3 regions of the Streptosporangium longisporum genome follow, and region 2 is predicted to be linked to each of the others. Evidence: predicted binding sites of a transcription regulator. Region 2 holds the regulator's gene; each other region holds the start of a gene.
The links. Region 2 encodes LexA, which represses DNA repair genes until DNA is damaged. Its sites were predicted from a motif close to TCGAACANNTGTTCGA; they were not measured.
Positions count from the first base shown of each region.

Region 1: a site for LexA is predicted at 1,366-1,381, ahead of ABD832_RS16680 (DUF6504 family protein). Genes of this name have one in related genera too.
Region 3: a site for LexA is predicted at 1,138-1,153, ahead of ruvC (crossover junction endodeoxyribonuclease RuvC). Genes of this name have one in related genera too.

Region 1 is NZ_BAAAWD010000007.1:814,781-817,045, forward strand. It holds gene ABD832_RS16675 (serine/threonine protein kinase) at 1-1,214, opposite strand, end outside; gene ABD832_RS16680 (DUF6504 family protein) at 1,440-1,718, shown strand; gene ABD832_RS16685 (DUF4328 domain-containing protein) at 1,747-2,265, opposite strand, start outside.
Region 2 is NZ_BAAAWD010000008.1:103,846-106,110, reverse strand. It holds gene leuS (leucine--tRNA ligase) at 1-671, shown strand, start outside; gene lexA (transcriptional repressor LexA) at 1,009-1,719, opposite strand.
Region 3 is NZ_BAAAWD010000019.1:367,055-369,319, reverse strand. It holds gene ABD832_RS33575 (GNAT family N-acetyltransferase) at 1-1,065, shown strand, start outside; gene ruvC (crossover junction endodeoxyribonuclease RuvC) at 1,186-1,782, shown strand; gene ruvA (Holliday junction branch migration protein RuvA) at 1,779-2,265, shown strand, end outside.

The sequences.
Region 1 (2,265 bases), on a different contig from region 2:
GCCATGCGCACGCCGAGCGCGCCGCCCGCGACCAGCAGGACCGCCGCGACCGCTCCGACGGCCAGCTTCCGCCGCCCGGTGACCGATCCGGGCCGGCCGGTCCCCGGGTCGCCCGGCCCGGTGCCGAGCAGGGTGTGGCCGGGACCCTGGCGGGAGGCGGGCGCGGTCGGCGGCACGTCGGAGACCGTCTGACCGGACCAGGCGAACGCCGGGGCCGCGGTGCCGGGCCCGTGGAAGGCGCCGGCCGGGACGTGCCCGCCCGGTCCTGGGGCGTTCGGCCCGGGGCCGGCCGGTCCCGTACGGCCGGGCGAGCCGGCCGGTCCGCCCGCGGTCCAGGGGCCGCCCTCCCGCGCCGGTGCCGGGTCCTGCCAGGAGGCCCGTACCGAGTGGGCCGCCTGCTCGGGCGCGGCTGAGCGGCCGACCAGGTGGTCCAGCAGCTGCTGGGAGGTGGGCCTGCGCCGGGGGTCCTTGGCCAGGGCGTGACCGACGATCCCGCGCAGGGCGGGCTCCATGCCCTCCAGGGAGGGCTCGGTGTTGAGCACCTGGTACAGCACCGCGGGCAGCGCCTCGCCGCCGAACGGCGCCCGGCCGCTGGCGGCGAAGGCCATCAGGCAGCCCCACGAGAACACGTCGCAGGCCGCCGAGACCGGCTCGCCGCGCAGCACCTCGGGCGCCATGTAGCGGGGGGTGCCGAGGATCTCGCCGGTCCCGGTCATCCCGCTGAGCGTGTCCAGCGCGCGGGCGATACCGAAGTCGATCACCCGGGGGCCGACGGGGGAGAGCAGCACGTTAGAGGGCTTGAGGTCGCGGTGCACCACCCCGGCGCCGTGGATGGCGGTCAGCGCGGTCGCCACCCCGACGGCCAGCGCGTCCAGGCTGGAACCGCGGAGCGGCCCGCCGGAGTCGACGGCCTCCTCCAGGTTCGGGCCGGCGACGTACTCGGTGACCACGTAGAGCTGGTCGCCGTCGAGCGCCGCCTCGATGACCGCGGCCGTGCAGAACCTGCGGACCCGCTGCGCGGCGTCGGCCTCGCGGCGGAAACGCATCCGGAACCGCTCGTGCTGGCTGTACTCGGGGTTGATGACCTTGATGGCGACCTGCTGCCCGTCGGGGGACGCGCCGAGGTAGACCGTGCCCATCCCGCCCCGCCCCAGCCTGCTGAGCACGCGGTATCGGCCGATCTGCAGGGGTTCGTCGGGACTGAGGTTGTTCACCCTTGTACCTAACCGCATACGCCGTCACATGAGGGGATCAGCCTACCGATCCGTTGTCGCGCGCCGTCGGCCGCAACAGCGGCAGGCCCACTTTTTCACGGCCGTACGCCGCCGGTCGTGAGGCGGCCCGGCGACTTGCGCCCGGCGCCGTGAGAACGTATGTTCGATACTCCAGGCCCGCCTTCCCCCGGGTGCTCGTCCGAAAGCCGCGGGGAGAAGACCGTTGTGAGCAGACTCTACGGCGACCCTGTCGAGGTGTGGACCCGCGAGGGAAGGCCCGTCCAGTTCGTCTGGCGCGACCGTCTCTACACCGTCCACCGGGTCCTCGACCACTGGGTGGTCGCACGCGAGTGGTGGAAGATCTCCGAGACCGATCCGGGAGAGCGCCGGTTCTGGCGGGCCGAGGCCGCCACGGGCGGCCGGGCCGGCACCTACGAGCTCCGCTTCGACACCGCGGGCGCCGACTGGCTGCTGGTCCGGGCATGGGACGACGCCCCGCCCTGATCGCCGTGTCCCGATCTCCCGCCGGGGCTCACTGCCCGGCGGGGTGGACCTCCTGGGCGCGTTCCCGCCGGACGGGCTCCTCCACGGTCTGCGGCACCTGCTCCGGGGCCGGCCGCCCTGCCCCTCGCGGACCCTCCTCGCGGGCGTTCGCCTCGCGGGCGTCCGCCTCCCGGGAGGCGGACGGGGCGACGGACGAGGAGACGGACGGGGAGGTCGTCGGGGCGGTGGACGCGGAGACGGGAGGGGGGTCCTGCGGGAGCGGGTCCGGGGCCACGGGTGCGCCCGTGGCGAGGTGCGCCGACGTCTCCGCCGGAGGCCGGGGGAGACGGCGTCCGGCCGGTTCCCGGTGACGGTGCGCGGCGCCCGCGGCCTGGACGGCGCCGATCTGCCGGACGGTCGCCCCGCAGAGCAGGGAGGCGACCACGACCGCGGTCAGTTCGAGCATCCCGAAACCGGTCAGGCTCCCGCCGCCGCGGGAGGCGCCGGGCCAGAGCCGTACCAGCACCAGGACGAGCGCGACCAGCCAGCTCAGCCACCACGCGGTCAG
Region 2 (2,265 bases):
AGCAGATCGACGCCCACGGCGTCGACGCGGTACGGCTGACCGTGCTGTTCGCCGGACCGCCCGAGGACGACATCGACTGGGCCGACGTCTCCGCGGCGGCGTCGCAGAAGTTCCTGGCCCGCGCGTTCCGCGTCATGGCCGAGGCGGGCGCGGCCTCGGCCCCCGGCGTCGACGTCACCGCCGGAGACGTGAGCCTGCGCAGGATCGTCCACCACACCGTGGACGAGGTCACGAAGCTGGTCGAGTCCTACCGCTTCAACGTCGCGGTGGCCCGGATGATGGAGCTGACCAGCGCGGCGCGCAAGGCCATCGACTCCGGGCCCGGCGCCGCCGACCCCGCGGTCAGGGAGGCCGCGGAGGCGCTGGCGGTCATGCTGTCGCTGGTCGCGCCGTACGCGGCCGAGGAGGGCTGGGAGCGGCTGGGCCACACCGGTTCGGTCGCCCTGGCGGGCTGGCCGGTGGCGGACCCGGCGCTGCTGGTCCAGGAGTCCGTCACCTGTGTCGTCCAGGTCGCGGGCAAGGTGCGCGACAGGCTGGAGGTCTCACCGGAGATCTCCGAGATCGACCTGGAGGCGCTGGCCCTGGGGTCGGAGAAGGTCCGGGCATTCCTGTCCGGCGAGCCGCGCAAGGTCATCGTCCGCGCGCCCAAGCTGGTCAACATCGTCCCCTGAGCGGTGACCCCGGCCCCTCGCGGGGCGTCAGGACCGGGTCGTGGCCGGGGGATCGGAGCGGGGAGGGGCCGGGAACCCAGGGGTCCGGCCCTCCGGCCCTGGTTCTGACCCTGATTCGGGGACCCTGACCCTGGCTCAGGGACCCGAACCCTGACCCTGGCTCAGGGATCCGGATCCTGGCTCAGGGACCCGGACCCGCCGGACCCGGGAGTCCGAGGGTCCGCAGAGGACCGGTGAGAACGCCGATGGGCGGCACCCCCTTCGAGGGGGTGCCGCCCATCGGCGTGTACCGCTTCGTGCGACGCGTCGTGTCCCGATGCCCCGGAGCTCGTGTGCCTCAGAGCTTGCGGAGGACCGCCACGACCTTGCCCAGGACGGTGGCCTCGTCACCGGGGATGGGGTCGTAGTTGGGGTTGTGCGGGACCAGCCAGACATGGCCGTCCCTGCGCTTGAAGGTCTTCACGGTGGCCTCACCGTCGATCATCGCCGCGACCACGTCGCCGTTGTCGGCCACGGGCTGCTGGCGCACGACCACCCAGTCGCCGTTGGCGATGGCCGCCTCGATCATCGAGTCACCGGTCACCTGGAGGAGGAAGAGCGTGCCCTCGCCGACGAGCTGCTTGGGCAGCGCGAAGACGTCCTCGATGCTCTCCTCGGCGAGGATCGGGCCACCGGCGGCGATGCGCCCGACCAGCGGCACGTAGGCGGCGGTCGGCCGGCTGACCGGGGTCTCGTCCTGGTCGGAGTCGGGATCCACCCAGAGCACCGGCTCACCGGGAAGGCGCACCTCGAGGGCGCGGGGCCGGTGCGGGTCACGGCGCAGATAGCCCTTGCGCTGCAATGCCGTCAACTGGTGCGACACGCTGGAGGTGCTGGTGAGCTGCACGGCCTCACCGATCTCGCGCATGGACGGCGGGTAGCCGCGCTGCTGCACCGAGTCACGGATCACCTCAAGGATCTTCCGCTGCCTGGGGGTGAGGCCAAGGGAGTCACGCCTTCGCACCGCCAGGTCGCTGACGGCCGAACCGTTCTGGTCGTGCTGGCTCATACGAACTCCTCGCCTCCCGATCTGTATTGAACACGTCGCACACAGCGACCATATCTCGGCCCAAGATCATATTCAAACAATTGTTCGAATGTCCTCGATATCGGCCACGCCGTGGTGTACAACATCGTACGGGAGTTCGATCGACATCGTGTTCGATTCGCCGATCTTTCTTCGACATGTGTTCGGCCAGGTCGAGGGGATGGGGGCCACCATGAAACCGACCACGACGACACCGCGATCCGCGTCCGCGTCCCGATCCCGGGGGGCATACCGGTCCTCAGGGGCCTCTGGCGCACCGCGTCTGCGCCTCGTGCCGCCGCCGAGATCGGAGCCGGGACCGGCACGGGAGCAGGGTCCGGGACGAGAGGCGGATCCGGCACGACAGGCGGGGCCGGGACGGGAGGCGGGCCCGGCGAGGCGGACGGGCCCGGCCCGGGAGCCGGGGCCGGGACGGGAGGCCGACCCCGCGCGCGGGTCCGGGCGTGGCCCCGGAGCGGCCGGAGGGCCGGATCGCGCGCGGACGGCACGGCGCGGGGGAGCGCCGGG
Region 3 (2,265 bases), on a different contig from region 2:
TTCACCCAGTGGTGGCACGGCAGGCCGATCTCCATGGGCGGCGTCGCCTCGGTGACGGTCGCCCCGGAGGACCGCGGGCGCGGCGTCGGCCGCATGCTCCTGCGGGCCACCGTGGACCGCTGCGCCGAGCTGGGGCACCCGGTCTCGGCGCTCTATCCGGCCGCGACCCGCGTCTACCGCTCACTCGGCTGGGAACACGCCGGAGCCCTGCACCGGGCCACCTTCCCGGCCGAGGCGCTGCGCGCGATCGGGCCCGCCGAGCGGTCCGCGGTCCGCCGGATGGGCCCCGGCGACGCCGCCGAGGTGATCGAGATCATGGGACGGGTGCATGCCGGCGCCCGCGCCTCCGGCCCGATCTGCTGGGACGAGCGGACCTGGCGCCTGTGGCTGGAGGAGGAGGACGACTTCCTCTACCTGGCCGGCGACGGGTTCGTGATCTACCGCTGGGACGGCGACGACATCGAGGTCGACACCCTGCTGGCCGGCTCCGAGGCCACCGCCCGCACCCTGTGGTCGCTGGTCGGCTCCTCGTCCTCGATCGCCACGTCGGTCCGCGCGATCGTCGCCCCCGACGACCCGGTCTTCTGGCTGATCGGCGAACGCAAGAAGGACGAGGTCACCCAGACCCGCTGGATGTTCCGGGTGATCGACCTGCCCGCCGCCGTCGCCGGCCGGGGTTTCCCCGACGGCGTCACCCTCGACACCGTCGTCCGGGTCGAGGATCCCCACCGCCCCGCCAACTCCGGCGCCTGGCGGCTCTCGGTCCGCGGCGGCACCGGCGAGGCCCGTCCCGCCGAGGCCCCGCCCGGCTCCGTGCCGGTCCTCACCGCCGGGGGCTTCTCCGCGTTGTTCGCGGGCGTCCCGGCGGCCACCCTGCACCGCTCGGGGACGCTCACCGTCCCCCGCGGCCCCGCCTCCCCGGACGCCTCCGGTGCCTCCGGTGCCCCGGACGCCTCCGGTGCCTCCGGTGCCCCGGATGCCCCGGATGTCCCGGGTGCCTCCGGCGTCCTCGGCGCCCTGGAGACCGCCTTCCGCGCCACCCCGTACATGCTCGACGCGTTCTGACACCCGGCTGACACCCGGCGCCGGGCCCGCGAGAGCCGTGCGCGCCGTGCCCGCACGCGGTAGAGTCTGCCACCGAACAGGTGTTCGGCGAGCGGAGGCGTGTCGGTGCGGGTGCCCGAGCTGCGGGTGATGGGGGTCGATCCCGGGCTGACCCGATGCGGGCTCGGCGCGGTCGAGGGGCGGCCCGGGGCGCCGCTGAACCTGGTCAGGGTCGGGGTGGTCCGCACCCCCGCCGACGACGAGATCGGCGCCCGGCTGGTGGCGATCGAGGCCGGCATCGAGCAGTGGCTCGACGAGGTCGAGCCCGACGCGGTGGCCGTGGAGCGGGTCTTCGCCCAGCACAACCTCAGGACCGTGATGGGCACCGCGCAGGCCTCCGCGGTGGCGATCCTCTGCGCCTCCCGCCGGGGGCTGCCGGTGGCGCTGCACACGCCGTCCGAGGTCAAGGCCGCGATCACCGGCAGCGGCACGGCCGACAAGCAGCAGGTCGGCACGATGGTCACCCGCCTGCTCCGGCTGGACGCCATGCCCAAGCCCGCCGACGCCGCGGACGCGCTCGCCCTGGCCATCTGCCACGTCTGGCGGGGCGGCGCCCAGAACAGGCTGGCCGAGGCCGCGGCCAAGGCCAGGGCGGCGAGCGGCCCGAGGACGAGTGCCGCGGCCTACTTCCGCGGCCGGGGCGGGACGGCCGGATACTCGAGAGGAACCAGCACGTGATCGCCTCGGTGCGGGGACAGGTGACCGCGATCGCGCCCGACGGTGCGGTCGTCGAGGTCGGGGGCGTCGGCGTCCGGGTGCACTGCACCCCCACGACGCTGGCGACGCTCAGGCAGGGCGAGGAGGCCCGGCTGGCCACCTCGCTGGTGGTCCGCGAGGAGTCGCTGACGCTCTTCGGCTTCGCCACCGACGACGAGCGCGGCATCTTCGAGATGCTCCAGGCGGCCAGCGGGGTCGGCCCCAAGGTCGCGCTGGCGATGCTGGCGGTGCACACCCCCAACGCGCTCCGGATGGCCGTGGCCGCCGCCGACGTCAAGGCGCTGACCAGGGTCCCCGGGGTCGGCCCCAAGGGTGCCCAGCGGATCATCGTCGACCTCAAGGACAAGCTCGGCACCCCCGAGGAGGCCGTCACCGCCGCGCTCAACGGCGACGCCCCGGTGCCCGTCTGGCGCGACCAGGTCCACTCCGGCCTGGTCGGGCTCG